DNA from 4 places in the Exiguobacterium sp. E17S genome. Region 1 is predicted to be linked to each of the others. Evidence: riboswitches for the same ligand, from Rfam matches in the RefSeq annotation. Region 1 holds a riboswitch; each other region holds the start of a gene.
What was found. A riboswitch is a leader RNA that binds a small molecule or an ion and turns the genes downstream of it on or off. The one in region 1 is predicted to bind thiamine pyrophosphate.
Positions count from the first base shown of each region.

Region 2: linked by a shared signal. The riboswitch ahead of AC3B4V_RS02620 (thiamine phosphate synthase) and the one ahead of thiD (bifunctional hydroxymethylpyrimidine kinase/phosphomethylpyrimidine kinase) in region 1 are both predicted to bind thiamine pyrophosphate.
Region 3: linked by a shared signal. The riboswitch ahead of tenA (thiaminase II) and the one ahead of thiD (bifunctional hydroxymethylpyrimidine kinase/phosphomethylpyrimidine kinase) in region 1 are both predicted to bind thiamine pyrophosphate.
Region 4: linked by a shared signal. The riboswitch ahead of AC3B4V_RS11810 (ECF transporter S component) and the one ahead of thiD (bifunctional hydroxymethylpyrimidine kinase/phosphomethylpyrimidine kinase) in region 1 are both predicted to bind thiamine pyrophosphate.

Region 1 covers NZ_JBYLRU010000005.1:35,696-40,215, forward strand. The annotation lists gene AC3B4V_RS13810 (hypothetical protein) at 1-239, opposite strand, end outside; gene thiE (thiamine phosphate synthase) at 446-1,084, opposite strand; gene thiM (hydroxyethylthiazole kinase) at 1,074-1,841, opposite strand; gene thiD (bifunctional hydroxymethylpyrimidine kinase/phosphomethylpyrimidine kinase) at 1,822-2,625, opposite strand; TPP riboswitch at 2,741-2,851, opposite strand; gene AC3B4V_RS13830 (murein hydrolase activator EnvC family protein) at 2,915-4,192, opposite strand; gene AC3B4V_RS13835 (peptidoglycan DD-metalloendopeptidase family protein) at 4,398-4,520, opposite strand, start outside.
Region 2 covers NZ_JBYLRU010000001.1:509,157-513,676, forward strand. The annotation lists gene AC3B4V_RS02610 (OsmC family protein) at 125-550, shown strand; gene nagZ (beta-N-acetylhexosaminidase) at 547-1,767, shown strand; TPP riboswitch at 1,824-1,926, shown strand; gene AC3B4V_RS02620 (thiamine phosphate synthase) at 2,009-2,602, shown strand; gene AC3B4V_RS02625 (FAD-dependent oxidoreductase) at 2,599-3,543, shown strand; gene thiS (sulfur carrier protein ThiS) at 3,540-3,740, shown strand; gene AC3B4V_RS02635 (thiazole synthase) at 3,743-4,507, shown strand; gene AC3B4V_RS02640 (ThiF family adenylyltransferase) at 4,504-4,520, shown strand, end outside.
Region 3 covers NZ_JBYLRU010000001.1:278,006-282,525, forward strand. The annotation lists gene abc-f (ribosomal protection-like ABC-F family protein) at 1-1,271, opposite strand, end outside; gene AC3B4V_RS01435 (DUF1002 domain-containing protein) at 1,548-2,429, opposite strand; TPP riboswitch at 2,624-2,730, shown strand; gene tenA (thiaminase II) at 2,804-3,499, shown strand; gene AC3B4V_RS01445 (hypothetical protein) at 3,551-3,847, shown strand; gene AC3B4V_RS01450 (glycoside hydrolase family 3 protein) at 3,879-4,520, opposite strand, start outside.
Region 4 covers NZ_JBYLRU010000003.1:154,538-159,057, forward strand. The annotation lists gene AC3B4V_RS11800 (energy-coupling factor transporter transmembrane component T family protein) at 1-145, opposite strand, end outside; gene AC3B4V_RS11805 (ABC transporter ATP-binding protein) at 117-1,646, opposite strand; gene AC3B4V_RS11810 (ECF transporter S component) at 1,643-2,215, opposite strand; TPP riboswitch at 2,315-2,414, opposite strand; gene AC3B4V_RS11815 (50S ribosomal protein L25/general stress protein Ctc) at 2,510-3,187, opposite strand; gene AC3B4V_RS11820 (GNAT family N-acetyltransferase) at 3,433-4,520, opposite strand, start outside.

The DNA of each region.
Region 1 (4,520 bases):
CGTCTGCGAATGAGCCAAAACACGAACCATCCTCCTACGTAATCTCCGATATCCCAGACAATTCGATTTTGATCGACAGCGCGTACGCCGATGTCAATGATTTTCGTGCTTTCTAATCGGTTCGTATAACGTTGACGAAGCCGAGTCGGAATCGGTAGACGAAGAAGTGCCCGGTAATAAATATCTAAATGAGTATGTCCCCAAATTTCCGTCGCAATCGAGCTCGTTTTAATATACAACGGACGTTTGTAGCGTCTTTCATACTTTTCTTTCAATAAAAGGGCCATCTCATAAGATATACGATTAGGATGTGGAAATAAGACTTTTCCTAGATGGTAGATCCCCTGATTATCGACTCGAATGATTTGTGGTTCTAACCGATATCGAATCCAATAGCCGCGAAAACGGATCGTCTGCCATTTCAATACAATCACCTCTGAACGGATTATACCCTGTTCTGAAGTGATTGATGCCATTCACGCACAGCATCTGTCATTTGCTGCGCAGCGAGTTGCCGATCTTCTTTAGCGAAAATTTCTGAGATGACGGCATACCCTTCCAACGGGATGGGCAGAGAGGAGACATTCGTTGCTGTGATTCCACCAATACCGATTAGAGGTAATCGTACAGCTTCCCGAATCGCCTGAAGCATCGTATGCGACATGGAATCAGCGTCCGCTTTGGATGACGTCGCAAATAGAGACCCCACGCCTAAATAAGATGCTCCGTCTCGTTCTGCTTCAATCGCTTGTGCAACGGTTGCTACCGACACACCAATCACGGCATCTGGTAAAAGGCGACGTGCTGCGGTTAAAGGAATGTCTTCTTGTCCGATATGCAAACCTGCTCCGACGAGTAACGCGATATCAATCCGATCATTGATGATCAAAGGAATGTCGTGTCGATCCGTGAGTGCTTTCAACCGAACTGCCTGATCGAAGAATTCCTTTCCTTGCGCTGTTTTTTCCCGTAATTGCACGATCGTTGCACCACCTAAAATGGCTTCCTCAACGACCGTCTCGATCGCGACTCCAGGATGGTACCGACGATCCGTCACTGCATAGATGGAGTAATCAATTGACACGTTCTGTCACCTCCACCAGATCTTGCACCGTCATGAGGCTGATGGCATTGAACAACTCTCGTTTAAAATCACCAAGACCTTGCGCGGAGGCTGCTTGTTCTCCTGCTTTTCCCATGACGAATGTCCCGTGGACAGCCGCCTCAAATGTCGTATATCCTGCACCGAGGAAGCTCGCAATCAAGGAGGCCGTCATGCAGCCCGTACCCGTGATGTCTCCCAAACGTGGTGTTCCTACATGTAATTCCATTTCACGCGTTCCATCCGTGATGTAGTCGTTCGGACCTGTCACGACGAGGACAGATTGGTGTTTGCGAGCAAATGCACGAATGCTTTCTCGATCCATCATTGCATCTCCCGCAGCATCGACTCCCTTAGTTCGCCCATCTTCCCCAAGTAACGTCTTGATTTCAGAAGCATTTCCTTTAATGACCGTACACCCGAGATCAATGAGTTCTTTAGAAAAGGCAGTACGTAATGTCGTTGCCCCTGCTCCAACTGGATCAAGAACGATCGGGACATTCAAACGTCCCGCTTCACGTGCTGCGAGTCGTTGAGCTGCTTGCATGTCTGCATCGATCGTACCAATGTTTAAGACAAGAGCTTGCGCGAGTCTAACCATCTCTTCTACTTCACGAATGTCTTCCGCCATGACGGGTGATGCTCCAACAGCGAGTGTGACGTTCGCGCAGTCGTTGATCGTAACTGTGTTCGTCAGATGGTGAATGAGTGGTTTGTGTTCAAGAATAGTCGTAAACATGTGTATCCCTCCAAAGTGAGTGAAAATGATGTGTCGGTCCAATACCTTGTCCGAGAGCAAATCCATGACGAATTGCCTCCGTGACATAGCTCTTTGCCTGTCTTACGCTATCTGTTAAATCTTCTCCAAGCGCCATCCGTGCTGCAATCGCTGCAGATAAGGTACAACCAGTTCCATGAGTATGTTGATTGTCTAACCGTTCCGATGTGAAACGATGTTCCACTTCCCCATCAAACAACAAATCCGTTGCAGCTCCTGAGAGATGTCCACCTTTTAGTAATACTGCCCCTGTCTGTGTAGCCAATTGATGCATCGCCAGTCGCATTTCCTCTAGATTGGTCACTGATCGTCCTGTTAACCGCTCCGCTTCCGGTAAATTCGGTGTAACGAGTGTCGCAAGCGGCAGAAGTTCTGAAATCAATGCTTGTTCAGCTTCCGTCCGCAATAGGGCATGACCACCTTTAGCGACCATGACGGGATCTAATATGATCGGAACTGTCTGTTTGCGGAGATGTGTAGCAATGACACGAATCGTCTGCGCATTCGAGACCATTCCGATTTTGATCGCATCGACACGAATGTCTGAAAAAATCGACGTTAACTGGGCATCTACGATTTCTGGGGATAACTCTTCCACCGCTTGAACACCCAACGTATTTTGCGCCGTGACGGCTGTCAGGACGCTCATTCCATAAACGCCTAAAGCTGAAAATGTTTTTAAATCTGCTTGAATCCCAGCTCCACCACCGGAGTCGGATCCTGCAATCGTCAGTACGTGTTTCATGTTCTTTTCACCTTCCCATCGAGCAATGTAAGGGAGTCGTGACCGACAAAAAAAGCGTCGACCGCTGTAAAAAAGCAGTCGACGCTATACGAAAGCGTTATACACGCATTCCGGTATCCGTTCGGCTCAACTTTCCTACGCTGGTATTATCCAGTTCAGGTAATAGGGTCGAAAACAGATTGGTTTTCCTCTCAGCCGGATTCCTCCAGCTCCCCTAGTTGCTCAAGTATTCGTTTCGCCTTAACTGTAGCATAGAGAAGAAAAAAAAACGAGCCGAAGCCCGTTTTGATTACAGATATGCCAATGGATTGACTGCATTCAGAGGAGAAGAAGCACTGTATTGATAGCCTCCGACATGTAGTTCGAAATGTAAGTGTGGTCCTGTTGAATTCCCTGTACTACCAAGTGTCCCGACTTGTTGACCTTGAGAGACCGTTTGTCCTGCACGAACCGATAATGAACTCATATGTGCGTAGACAGTCGTGTACACTTGTCCATCGAGGAAGTGAGAAATCATGACATGATTGCCGTAAGGTCCACCACCTGATGCTGTAATGACCGTTCCAGCTGCTGCAGCGACGATTGGAGACCCGACCGAACCACTGAAATCAACACCGTTGTGGAACGTATAACCGTTCGCGCCGCTTGCTGGTCCGAATCCTTGCGACACTCCACCAGAAGATGGTCGAACGAATTTCCCTCCACTCGAAACAACGGGCGGGGCAACAGAATCAGTTGACTCCGAACTCTTACCTACTTGTTTTGCTGTTTGAGCATTCGCTTTAGCGGCTTTTTCGGCTGCCGCTTTCTCCGCTGCTGCTTTTTCAGCCGCTGCTTTAGCGGCTGCCTTCGCTGCCGCAATTGCACGTTCTTGCGCTTCGAGAGTCGCTTGAAGTTCTTTTGCGTCTAACAGTTCTGTCGTGAACTTCGTCTTCCCTTTTCGTAATTTCTTCAGCGTGGCACTACGTTCTTTCATTTGAAGCTTTAACGCTTTCTTTTGTTCAAGCAATACTTTCTTTTCTTGCATTTGCTCCGCTTTTTTCTCAACGAGCGCTTGTTTTGCTTCTGCTAATTTTTGTTGCGTTGCGATGTAATCCGAAATCATTTTATCGTCTTGCTCAGCGATTTTTTTCCCCGCCATGACACGGCTGAATAAATCACCTAAATCCTTCGATCCAAAAATGACTTCTTCCCATTTAATCGAGTTTCCATCGTTCTCTTGGAAAACACGCAAACGATCACCGAGTAGTTCTTCCTGTTTCTGTAACATTTCTTCGTAACGGACGATGTCTGCCTTTAACTCATCGATTCGAACGTTCAACTGTTCGATTTGTTTATTTTTTTCAGAGACTTGGAAAATCTTTTCGTTGATTGCTGCGTCAATTTGATTGATTTGACGTTGCTCTTTTGAGATTTTAGCTTCTTGTTTTTTGATCGCTTTTTCAAGTTTACGTTGTTCAGCGGCATTTTCAGCCTTTTTTTCTTTAATGGTCGCTGCTGCGATCGGTTGCGTTCCTGTTATAAGTAATGCTCCTAAAACAATGGTAGAAATTAGTTTTTTTAGCATATATCGTTTTCCTCACTTATGTTTTTTTCATATTTTATTATAGTATTCAAGTTTCTCTCATATCTGAAATAGATTATAGCACCGTAATCGTTTCAAAAAAATTTCATTTACATTTCAAATGAAAACGGTTTTTTGTAATATATGATTTGTTTTTTGAAAATGACAAAAAAAAAAGAACCGTTGCATATGCAACGATTCTTTACGATTAAAACATCGACATTGGATTGACTGAGTTAGCTGGACCTGTTGCACTGTAGCTGTATCCACCAACGTGAATTTCGAAGTGTAAGTGTGGACCTGTTGAGTTTCCTGTGCTACCACGTGTACC
Region 2 (4,520 bases), on a different contig from region 1:
CGTCGGGTATCGCAAAGCGAGTTTTCGGGAAAAGAACCATTATTCGAAATAGCGTGTGAATTTCCAGGCTTGCTGTTTTTTGCGTATACTACAGAAGAAGACTACTTATAAAGGAGTGGAAACGATGCAAGCGACAGTGACATGGAACAAACAGATGGGGTTTAGTGGACAGACGGAATCAGGGCATCATCTGGCGATGGACGCAGCACCAGAGAACGGTGGTGAAAACCAAGCGCCACGACCGACTGAACTGCTGCTACATGCCGTTGCCGGCTGTACTGGAATTGATATCGTCTCGATTTTAGAGAAGATGCGCTTGACGATCACCCATTTCGAAATGGATATCGAAGGAGAACGGGCAGAGGACCATCCGCGGCGTTTCACGTCGATCTCGATTCATTACCGGCTCGAAGGTGATCTCCCGGAAGATAAGGTCCGTCGCGCCATCTCGTTATCAAAGGATAAATATTGTTCGGTCTCGCAATCCCTGAACGCTGAGATTTCCGTTTATTATTCGATCAATGGTGTGCGAAGCGAGGATCCTTTGTGAAGAAAACCGTACTAATCGGTTGTCTGTTGCTTGCAGGGTGTGCGCAGGAGACGACGGAACCAACGAAACCATCGCAACCGGAAACGAAGCAACCGATAGAAGAAAAGAAACCGAAACCTGAACCAACGAAAGAGGAACGACAACAAGCACGATTAAAGCAGCAACTTAAAACGATGTCGACGTCAGAAAAGATCGATCAACTGCTCTACATCGGAGTCGCCGGCACGGAACTTTCAGCAGCTGACCGGAAATTGTTACAGACGCATGCGATTGGCGGGGTCTTATTGCTCGGCGGAAACATTACGTCGGAAGAGCAACTCTTGACGTTCACGCGTGCGATTCAAGAGACGAACCAAAAACCGTATGCGTTCGTCGGGATTGATGAAGAAGGCGGACGCGTCAGCCGGGTACCGGATCAACGATTACGTCTACCGACGAGTCAACGGATGGCGCAAGGAGCAGATGAAGTGAAAATGGAAGACGTCGGACGTACGCTCGGACATTTGTCACGTTTTTATGGCTTCAACATGGACTTCGCGCCGGTCCTTGACGTCAACAGTAATCCGAACAATCCGATCATCGGCGACCGTGCGTTAAGTGCTGATCCGAATACCGTCGCGACGCTTGGTACGGCCCTGATGCACGGGATGCAGGAGACGGGAACGATTCCAGTCGTCAAACATTTTCCCGGTCACGGCAATACGAGTGTCGATTCCCATGTCGGGCTACCGAAAGTGACGGCATCAAAGGAAGAATTGAAGCGGACGGAACTGTTACCGTTCCAAGAAGCGATTCAAGAGGGCGCCGAGATGGTGATGGTCGCCCATATTCTCTATCCCGCGTATGACGATACGAATCCGTCCTCGCTCTCAAAGCCGATCTTGACTGACCTCTTGCGTCAGCAACTCGGATTCAACGGTGTCATCATCACAGATGATCTCGTCATGGGGGCGATCACGAAACAATATGGTCTCGCAGAAGCGGCACGTCAGTCGCTCGTCAACGGAGCTGATATGGCGATGTTTTCAGAGGCAGGTGCTTACGCAAAAGTTCATGCTGAAGTGATGCAAGCCGTCAAAGACAAAACGCTGACGCCGGAGATGCTCGATGCTAAAGTAATGCGCATCTTGAAGCTAAAGCAGACGTATGCCGACAGCCAAGAGCAACAGCGACCGACGAAATCGGAGCTGATTCAGCAAGTGGAAGCGCTCAACTAGGACTAGCGAAGCAAAGTGACTCATGCTAGACTAATGGGGCAAGCCAATTAAACACGAAAAGACACTAGGGGAGTCTCCCAGCAGACTGAGACGGAAGTATCCGGACCCTTTGAACCTGATCTAGTTCGTACTAGCGGAGGGAAGTGGCTCGAAACCCTAGATATCCTTAGCGCTTCAGCGCATTTTCGGACCACTCCCTTCAACATCGGGAGTGGTCCTTTTTCGTATGGAAAGGAAGAACATGATGCGTTTACATCTGATTTCGACGGGATCCATTAATCCGCTTGACGAAATAAAGACCTTTCAATCCCTTCAACCCTATACGGATCAGCTGCATCTACGTGAACCGAACTTATCGGCGGCAGAATTACTTGATCTGATTGAAGCACTCCTTACGCACGGTTATTCGCCTGAACAGTTAACGGTTCATGACCGGGTCGACGTCGCCCATGTCGCAGGCATCGGTGTGCAGCTGACGCGCCGTTCCTTGCGTGTCCGCGATGTGCGACGTCATTTTCCGAATCTCGTCATCGGGAAATCGGTCCATTCACTGGCAGAGGCACTGGCAGCAGAAGCGGAAGGAGCCGACCGACTGCTGTACGGTCATATTTATCCGACAGCGTCGAAGCCGGACGTGCCACCACGAGGGATTGACGCCTTGAAGCAAGTCGTCACCTTCACGACGAAACCAGTCATTGCAATTGGTGGGATTACACCAGAACGCATGCCTGAAATCGCAGCGACCGGTGCAACCGGAATCGCTGTATTATCGGGTATTCTCGGTCAAGCGGATCCACTCGCTGCCGTCAAGCGTTATCAGGGGGTACGGGTATGACGGATCACATCATCATCGGTGGTGGAGTCATCGGTTTGACGCTTGCTTACAGTCTCGCCTGTCAGAATGAATCCGTCGTCGTCTTAGAACGCGGAGCAGGTGGACAAGGAACGAGTCGCGCGGCTGCCGGGATGCTTGCGACGGACATCGAGCTCAGAGAGGAATTGCATGCACTTGCCGCGCGAAGTCGTCGTCTGTATCCGCTGCTTGCACGTCGTCTCGAGCGAGAAACAGGCATCGATTGTGGATACCGGGAACAACCGTTTTTGTTAAAACGTAAAGGACGCGAGCATCTGTTTCCGGCTGTCGGTCAAATCGATCCACGACGACTGACGACTGCATTGATGTATGCCTTACACGCACGTGGCATATCGATTGAAGAACAGGTAGATGTCACACGCATCGAAGAGAACGATGACTTCATTAGGATCGAATCGAATGCGGGAATCTGGACTGGACGAACAGTGACGGTCGCTGCCGGACGGGGTTCGCAAGCCTTGCTCGATACAGCCGGCATTTCGATCGCGACATATGGGGTCAAAGGGGAATGTCTCGCCGTCCGTCTCGCGGGTCAGCCGTTACGCTCGATTCTGTTTGACGACGCTGTCTACCTTGTGCCAAAAGCAGACGGTCGGATTTTGATCGGTGCGACCGAACTGCCGCACGACGAGACGGTCGGTGTCAGTGTCGCAGGGGTCACGTCATTGCTTCAAGCAGCAGAACGACTGTATCCACCGATTCGTGACGCGGTCATCGAAGAAGTCTGGTCCGGTGTACGGCCACAAACGGTGTCCGGCTTGCCATATATCGGAGTCGCCGATTCATCCCGTCGGATCTTCCTAGCGACGGGGCATCATCGGCATGGCATATTACTCGCACCGGCGACAGCGGAAGTCTTGGTAAATACATTACGGTTGATTCAGAAGGAGGAAGTCCGATGAACATTACGATTAACGGCAATGACCACACGATCGATCAGATTGAAACGATCGAGGACATGCTCACGCAACTCGGCTTAGGAGAAAAGCTCGTCATCGTCGAACAGAATCGACAAATCATCGATCGCATGGCGTACGGTCAGACAGTCGTTCGGGACAATGACACATTTGAAATCGTTCATTTCGTAGGAGGAGGATAAACATGCTGAAAATTGGAGAAAAGACATTTGAATCACGATTATTACTCGGAACAGGGAAATATACGGATGCTACCGTACAGCAGGAAGCAATTGATGCGTCCGCTTCACAAATCTTGACGTTCGCCGTCCGTCGGCTCGATATTTTCGACAAACAACAAGCGAATTTCTTGGAGGCGCTTGATTTAGCGAAGTACGATTTACTGCCGAACACGGCCGGTGCGAAGACGGCGGAGGAAGCTGTTCGGCTTGCGAAGCTTGCGCGGGCATCCGGTATGTGCGACATGGTGAAGGTCGAAGTGATCGGTTGCGACAAGACGTTACTACCTGATCCGATCGAGACGTTACGGGCTTCTGAAGAATTACTCAAAGAAGGTTTCATCGTCTTACCGTATACGTCGGACGATGTCGTCCTTGCACGGCGACTCGAGGAACTCGGTTGTCACGCCATCATGCCGGCAGCGTCACCGATTGGTTCCGGGCAAGGCATTCTCAACCCACTTCATCTACGATTCATCATCGAGCAGACGACGGTTCCTGTTATCGTCGACGCCGGGATCGGTTCGCCGACCGACGTCGCCTATGCGATGGAACTGGGAGCGGATGGTGTTTTATTGAACTCCGCTGTCGCCCATGCTCAAGATCCGGTCAAGATGGCGCGTGCGATGCGACTAGCTGTCGAAGCAGGGCGCTTCGGATACGAAGCGGGACGTATCGAGAAGAAACAGTATGCAATCGCGAGTAGTCCAACGAGTGGATTGATTCGATGAACCGTTACTCACG
Region 3 (4,520 bases), on a different contig from region 1:
TCTGGAACGGCAATCCGGTCTCTAAACCAGTCGATTAACCGCGCGTCCTCCTCGAAATGGGCATGCTGGGACAGGTAACCGATCCGATTCGATGGTCCACGCGTGAGTGTGCCTGCCTCTGGTGATAATTCGTCAAGCAGCAGTGAGAGCAACGTCGATTTCCCGCTCCCATTCGTTCCGACGATCGCGATCCGATCCTGTGCCATGATCTCGAACGAGACGTCATCAAAAATGTGACGGGTTCCATAAGCAAACGAGAGTTCTTCAGCGCGAAAGACGACTTGGCTCGAGTGATCAGTGGAAGAGAAGGAGACATCAGCGGTTTTGGCTTCGAGTTGTGGTCGTTTAATCCGTTCGATCCGCTCGAGTGCCCGTTCCATCGATTTTGCTTTACGGAATAATTTCTCACTCGGTGGAGACGCTTCGTTTGCCCATTGCCGGAGTCGACGAATCGCTTCCTTCATTTTCTTTATTTTTTTCTGTTGCTCTTGGTAGGCGTGGAACTGTTCCATCAAGCGACGTTCTCGTTCGACGACGAACGCGCTGTAATTCCCTATATAGGTTGTCAGTTCACCGTCCTCGAGTTCAACGATCGAGGTGACGACGGCGTCTAAGAAGACCCGGTCGTGAGAGACGAGCAGGATGGTTCCTGTGTAGTCCCGTAAGAACTGCTCCAGCCATTCCACGGCAGCTAAATCAAGATGGTTCGTCGGTTCGTCAAGAATGAGCAGATTTGGCTCCATGAGTAACATGCGACCGAGACAAATCTTCGTCTGTTCACCACCGCTCAACTGGTGGAAAGGACGAGTGAGTAACGGACGAAGGTGTAACCCGTTCACCATGCGTTCGATTTTCGAGTCGAGTAGATAGCCATCCTTTTGTTCGAACGCATTCGTCGCTTCCGCATATCGTGCAAGTAACGCATCAAGATTCTCTGGTGCTGTCGCCATCATTTGCTCCAACTGCTGCATCCGAGAACGGATCGCGAGGATGTCTTCAAACGCTGTCCAAAGGACGTCGAGTCCGGTCATCGTCTCACTATATACAGGAAGTTGTTCCAAATAGCCGATCGTCAAACCGCTCTTTTGATAGATGACACCACCGTCCGGTTGCTCAAGGCGAGCAAGCAAGCGGAGTAATGTCGTCTTACCACTCCCGTTTCGTCCAATCAGACCGACACGGTCGTGTTCGTTTAAGAAGAGGGAAACATCCGCTAAGATCGTCTCGCCTCCGAATTGTTTTGTCAGGTGTTGAATGTCGCAAATCATCATATTCAATTGATCCTTTCGCGCGCATCAAAAAAGGAGAGCGCAAATAGCACTCTCCATCACGTGTGAAAGATGCGCTTTGCAGTATTTTTCATTCATGAAGTTCTTAAAAAAGGACAGACGGGTGCCTTAGAACGCCATTTCATGAAAAATCGCGCGCAACAGATACAATTGTTCCATCAACCAGTGTTTGCACGCGGCAAAGTCCATCTTTTCACACCACCTTTCGTTTCAGATACATCTAGTTTACTATTTTTTTGTCAGTTACGGAAGTCTGAATTATTTGAACACACCCGCGATTGAACTGAAGAAGTCACTGAGTCCATCAAATAATTTAGCGAAAAATCCTTTCGTTTCTTCTGAAGTTGCGAACGCGTGGATGTCTTGTCCCGCATTTTTCAATCCACTCTCGATTTGTCCCCAGTTGATGTTCGCTTGCTCCATTTGATTGAATAGATTCGTCAACCGGTCCATTTGTGCGTCAGACAACTGGATATTGTTGTTTTGAATGACTTGGACAATCAGGTTTTCGATCTCGACTTTGGTTTCCGGTTTTTGATTGGCGATCTCAGCCTTGATCTCATTCATTAAGTCAGCGACTTTATCCGTGCCGACCGTTTTTCCGACGTCTGATGTGACCGATAATTCTTGCTGTGCTAAATCCTTGCGTTCGTCACTTAACTTAATTCCCGTCTCAGCGGAAGTTTGATCGTACGCTTTCATGATTCCTGTCAGTGCCGATGTCCCGGTCACCTTGTAGGGAGAAGTGATCGTGATGTCGGCATCTTTGACACCCGCTGTGACGAGAGCGTTGAGATACATATCCTTCGTCACCCATGTGATGTTCTCCGTCGAGACGGAAAGTCCATCTCCTTTTTCCGTCAGTTCGATTTTAGCCGACGAATACATGTTGCCACCTTTTTGCGACTGTGGAATGTTTTTCCCGAGATATTTTTCTTCGTCAGCAGAGGTTGCGATGATCGGCGTGATGCCTTCCGGTGCATTGAGACGTGAAAGCACCCATGCTTTATCCTTTGCGCCGAGTGACTCCCCGAGTGTGACGATCGTCTTATCGACGACTTGTTCGGCGGATACGGCTGTTGGGAGTAATAAAGCAGAAGCGATAACGGCTGATGCCATGATTTTTGTTGGTGTATGCATAATGAAATCCTCCAATTTGTAAGTAACAGAATAAATTATAGTATCAGGTACTAAAGTTAGTGTACGAGAACGAAAGAAGTTCGGAATCGGTCTGTAGATGGAGACGGCATCCGTCTTCTGACACTCCATAGTATAGCGAAAAGAGGACAACTTGACTTCCATTTTCAGCATGCTATAGTGGATGGGAATCGAATAATGACCACTAGGGGAGTCGGTAGGCTGACTGAGACGAACGAAGACGTTCGGACCCTTTGAACCTGATTAAGTTCGTACTTACGGAGGGAAGTGGCGTCAAGTCTTGTTCTTCTTGCGCCATGCCCGTGTGTTTCGGGGTGGTGTTTTTTCGTTTCATACTAAACGAGGAGGATGAGATCATGACATTCACACAAGAAATCAAACAAGCGGCACAAGCGTATTGGAACAGTAGTTTTACGCACCCATTCGTTCAAGGAATCGGGGAGGGGACGTTACCACTCTCGAAATTTCGGCATTATGTCATGCAGGATGCCTATTACTTAAAACACTTTGCGAAGATTCAAGCGAAGGCAGCGTCAAAAGCGGACGACTTCGCGACGATCGCGACACTTGCCGAACATGCTACTTCGACTTACGAGGCAGAACTGAGCTTACATCAATCATTTTTTAAGCCGCTCGGTATTACGGCAGCAGACCTTGAAGCATTTGAACCGGCACCGACAGCATATGCGTACGTCTCGCACATGCATCATGCGAGTGAAGGAACGCTTGGTGAGACGATTGCTGCCATCTTGCCATGTTACTGGTTGTATTATGAAATCGGGCAACAATTACTGACGTGTACACCGGAAGAAAAAATCTATCAGCAATGGATCGACACGTATAGCTCGGAATGGTTCGAAAAGGTCGTCTTTGAACAGATTGCACGGCTTGATGCGCTGGCGGAGCAAGCGAGCCCAGCGGAACGCGAGCGAATGAAACGTCATTTCGTGACGAGTTGTTACTATGAGTTACTCTTCTGGCATATGGGGTGGACGGAAGAGACGTTTGCGTCAGTTTACGAAACGATTCCAGCACGAGCGGTATCTTCTTGAATCGCTAGATGGTAGAATTAGGAATACCATTTAGTGAGAGTAGGGATTGGAATGGAAATCGTCGTGATCGCACTTGTGATCAGTGCAGCATATGCTGTACAACGAATGCTTGGTAGAGTCAAAGTAAGATTTATTGGATACATCATTCCGATATTAATCGTGTTATCCGGTATATCCGCTTCGACACGTAACTTTAAGGTAGCGTATAGCATGGGGAGCTACATTTCTGCTGTTCTTGTCATCGTCGTCTATGCACTACTGACTTATTGGTTATACCGCGTTTACCATCGTGCGAAAGAAGAAGCTGAATATCCGTATCAATCGTTAAAAGACCGAGGCATCCTGTAAAGGAGCTTCGGTCTTTTGGTGTATCACGTCATCATTTTTTCCAGTTTTTAAAGCCGTCACCGAATTCGAGATGCAGTTGATCGGTAAAGACACCGTTCTGAAAGACCGGCACATCAACCGGTAAAGTGCCTTGCGGTTTGAACGTTCCGAAGATTGCTCGGATACCTGCAGGCAGGTTCGGTCCCGCTGATTTCAGATTGCCTGCTTCGGAGTCTGGTCCGTTCGGGTCGCCTTTGAAACCATAGACGAGGACGTGTGCCGGTGCGTCCGGTTGAACGGCGACATCGTATGGGTTACGGAGACTGAGCAGGACGGATGGTGTATCCGTTTGTTTCGCATAGCGGAAGATCGAAGCCGGAATCGCTTGTTCTGGTGCAGTAGGGAGTAGTTTAGCACTCGTGTTGACGTTGGAACCGACGATGATGTAATCTGCTGCATCGAGTTGCGCCCGTAATGTCGGGTTTTGGTCGAGCGGTAGCGTAGTAGCCGAGTAATTCGCTGTCGTCACGTGCCAGTTCCGGTTCTTCGGTAAGGAAGCGATCGTCTTTTTCATGCTGTCCGTCTGATCCGCCGCCGGAGCGATCACAAGAACGTTGGCATTCTTTTTCGGTTTGAATGGTAACGTCCGCTGATCATTTTTCACGAGTGTGACCGCGGCTTCCGTCATCGCGCG
Region 4 (4,520 bases), on a different contig from region 1:
GGAGTAGCAAGGCGATAGCAAAACTCAGGAACACCAACGTCTTGATCCAGTCGTTCGTTGCAATTAAGGCAAACATGATCAAAAACAATCCGCTCCCCTTGATGACAGGATTGAGTTTAGCGAACGGTGACGCGTTCGTCTGCATGGCGCTTCACCTCCTGGAATTGGTAAGAAAGTGGACGTTGCAGCTGACAGCGTTCGAGTAACGGAACGTCAGCGAATAACTCGCTCGGACGTCCGTCAAAAGCAATCCGCCCTTGCTCCATGACGAGGACACGATCCGCGTATCGGGCGACGAGTTCCATATCGTGTGTTGCCATGACGAGCGTCGTTCCGTTTTGTTGTTCCGTCAACAACTGTTCCATGAGCCGCCGTGTCGTCAATCCATCCTGTCCGAACGTCGGTTCATCGAGCAACAACAAATCCTTCGTCTGCCCTAGCATCGTCGCAACGCTGAGTCGTCGTTGTTGCCCTGTACTAAGCGCAAGCGGTGACTGCTGTTTGACGGATGCGAGTTCCAGCCGTTCGAGTAATGTTGTGCGCTCGTCACTCGTCGCTGCCCGGTGACTCCAGTCGATTTCTGCTTCGACCGTCAGTTTGAGAAACTGCAGATCCGGTTGTTGGAAGACATAGCCGACGTGCTCATAAAAGCGTCGCCGGGAGTAACGCTGAGCCGGACGTTCCTGGAACCGATATGTTCCTTGATGCGAGAGCAACCGACCGAGTGTTGCAAGTAATGTACTTTTCCCGGAGCCGTTTGCTCCGAGCAGCATCACCCATTCTCCTGTCTGCAGGGAAAATGTCGCATCGGTCAGCGGGTAAGGGGCTTTCGTCGATAATGCAGCGACGTGCAACAAGGGAATGCCGGCTGTAGCGACTGGAGGAAGCACGTGAAGTCGCGCTGCTTGTGGTCCATCTATGGGTAGCGTCTCTAACGTGTACGGATACAAAGAAGGAACAGCGATGCCTTTCGATTGAAGCTCTGTATAAGCCTGCGAGAACAAATCCTGCGGATGCGCCGTCGCAGTAATCGTTCCGTTCTCAAGTAAGACAACCTGATCGATGTACGGTAAACAGACATCGAGTTGGTGCTCGATCAAGACGATCGTTAAATCGTGTTCTTTCTGAATCCGAAAGATCAACGCCATCAGCTCGTGTTGTCCGATTGGATCAATCTGGGCTGTTGGTTCATCGAGTAATAAGATCGCCGGCTCGAGCGCTAGGACCGCGGCGAGCGCGAGGCGCTGTTTCATCCCCCCGGATAGACTCGCGATCGGTGTCGAGAAGGGGAGAGGGAGACCGACGAGTGCAAGTAAGCGTTCAATTCGTTCCTCCATCTCCGCACGTGGAATCGACCGGTTTTCTAAACTAAAAGCGATTTCGCGTCCGATCGTTTCCATGCAGAATTGTTCTTCTGGATTTTGAAATAAGACTCCGACCGAACCGGACCGGGTAACGGTACCAGTCTGTTCGACTTCAATCGTCTCCGGTGTCAGTCCGGCTAGGGCATGAAGCAGTGTCGTCTTGCCACTCCCACTGCGTCCAAGCAAAAGGGTCGTTCCTTGTTCGATCGTCAGCGATACATGATCGAGCACCGATTTCATCTGACCCGGATAGCGGATGCTGAGATCGTCGACAGTAATCATGCGACTTCCCGTTTCGCACGTCCTGCCGCAAACCCGTTCAAGACACCGGTCGCAACAAGGCGACGGACGAGAATCGCTGCAAGCAAACCGCCGAGTAATGCACCACTGATCAATTGTAAACCTGTTGTCGCAAGCAACGTCGTCGTCGTGTAGTAACCGAATCCGTTCGCGATCAAACTATAGACAATGCTACCAATTGCGGCTCCAACACCCGATAACATCAATGTCCAGGTGTCATAACGGTGATAACGCGTCATCGCAAAGACGAGTTCCGCACCAAGCCCTTGGCAGACCCCGATGAGAAGAGCCGATAAACCAAAGTGACTACCCGTGAACAGCTCGACGGCTGCCGCGACGATTTCCGCGATGAGAGCAGCACCTGGTTTTTGAATGATTGCTGCGACGAGCGGGCTCGCGATGATCCAGATCCCAAACATCCAGTTGGCACCGACTGGTCCGAAGATTGCAGACATCGGTAACCAGAGTGTTGACCAACCGAGATAGATGACGCCGCAAGCGACGGCGAGCATCATCATGACCATGATTTCTTTCATTTTCCAGTGTTGCATCGTGTTCGTCCTCCTTTAAGTGGGGGAGACACCAAAAAAGACCGCCCTCCGTAAAAAGAGAGCGGTCCTCAGAAAAACTGCGCGCAGCAGGAGTCATTGGATGTGATCGCTCCACTTTCCTACGCTAGTATGAACTAGATCAGGTTCGAAGGGTCCGAAGTGAATCGTCTCAGCCAAATGGGCTCCCCTAGTGGATATGGTAATAGATGATACGCTGTTCACTTTAGGCAATCTTCTGTCTATTGTCAAGACACAAAAAAACGATACGCCACGAAGGGCGTATCGATAAACGACTTATTTGTTATCTTCGTTCTCTTCTTTTGCTTCTTCTGAAGACTCTTCCGTAGCTTCCGCTTCGTTGTCTTCGCCAGCTTCCGCTTGTGCCTCAGCTTCTGCTTCTTCGATTTCCTCAAGCTCTTGTTCGAGCGTTGATTCGACGACAGCTGCGACTTGAATGTCGCCTTCTGTGACGATACGGAAATCTTTTTGTTCCGGAAGATCAGCTACAGAGATTGAATCGCCGATTTCGAGGTTTGTGACGTCGACTTCGACGTTCTCTGGTAATTTATCTGGTGTTGCTGCGACTGTTACTTTAAAGAGTGTCTGTGATAGGAATCCACCGACTTTCGCGCCAGCTGCTTCCCCGACGAGTACGACGTCTGCTTCGACTTCTGTCTCTTCATCCATTTTAACGGCGATGAATTCAACGTGATCGACAGTTGGTGTGAAGACATCCATATCACGACGGTTGATCAAGACGTTAATATTTTTACCGTCGAGTTTCAGTGAAATCAAGACGTTCTCACCGTTTTCTCGAACGATTTTAAGCAATTCTTTTTCTTCAAATGCGATTGGTGTACTTTCCACTTTGTAACCATACACGACACCAAGAGCTTTTCCTTCATGACGTAATTGTTTACGGAGTGAGCGTGGACGTACCTCGCGTTTTTCGGCTGTTAATTTAACTGACATGTTCATTTCCCCCTTGAATTTGGTATAGCCCTCAAAAGGTAATGAATGTAGGAGCAGGACAAGTCCTGAACAATATGAAACATGCTAAGACAATCGGTTTCAGACTCTTTTGAATCTGACGCTTTCGTGACTTTGCATTTCTCTCCCAGGTCATTACGCTGATATTGAGAAACATGTGTGAGTAAGTCACCGGTTTGATGCGGTGCTAGTGAGTTTATACCCCTATGTTTTAAATCCTTAAACCTCTATTTTTTATTTTTTAAAGTCGAAAGACCTCCAAACCGCTTGAAATCAAGGGTTAAGAGGTCTTTCATTTTTTCATTTTTTATGGTGATGCGTTGGTTTTCACGGACTAATACACGGATGAGACGTTCGATGTGCCGCATCGTCGTCTGTCCCATCGTTGAGATTTGGAGCCATTGATTATGGACGAGATAGTCGCTTTCATATTGAACATGATAGCCCTGGATCCGGAGAGCGTCTCCTAAAGCGGTTGCCGACGGATGGACGATCGTCAGAATTCCCGGCGCTTGTGCTTCTTGCGTCGCAAGCAGGTTGAAACCAGTCGCCCGAACGGCCTGTTCGAGATAAGTCATCTTGATGGCGGCTTGATCGAGATCAAGGGCATCGAGCGCTGCCTGACAAGCAAGCAACAAGTTCGATGAGCCGGAAAAGGCGACGCCTTCCGCATAGAGTCCGAGATCCAGATAACGTGGAATTCGTGGAGAAGGTAGGATGCTGTCTGTATGACCGATGAACGCAAGACCCGGTAAACCACCAATTGCTTTTCCGGAGACGGTCGTGACGAATTTGCAACCAGCGTATGAGAAACGTCCGGTTCCGACGGCGCTGATCGCATCGACGATGAGTGCGGTTCGTTGATCTAATAGCACTTTTACCGCATCGAAATCGTAGAGGACGCCCGTTGACGTCTCACAGTGCGTCAACCAGATCCAGTCGTATTCCGTTTGATGCAGTTGACTCGCGAGTTGTTCCAAGTCGATCGGGTGACCGGGTGGAAGCGAGTGGACATCAAAGGACTTCCCAGCTCGTGCCGCGTGATCAATCAAGCGTTGACCGAACTCACCACCGTTTAGGATCAACCCATGTCCACTCAGTTGTTGTGCGACGATATCGTTGGCGAGCGTACCACTGCCGACAGCCATCGAGACATGTGGCAAATCCAGCAACTGACATATCCGACCACGTAAATCTTGATCGAGCTGGCGCATCGAAGCCGTCCGATGCGGGCGCGGTGCTTGTTGCGCCGCTTGGCGGACTGTTGGTGCAACCTCGACCGGACCGGCTAGAAAATGCAGAGGACGTAAAACGT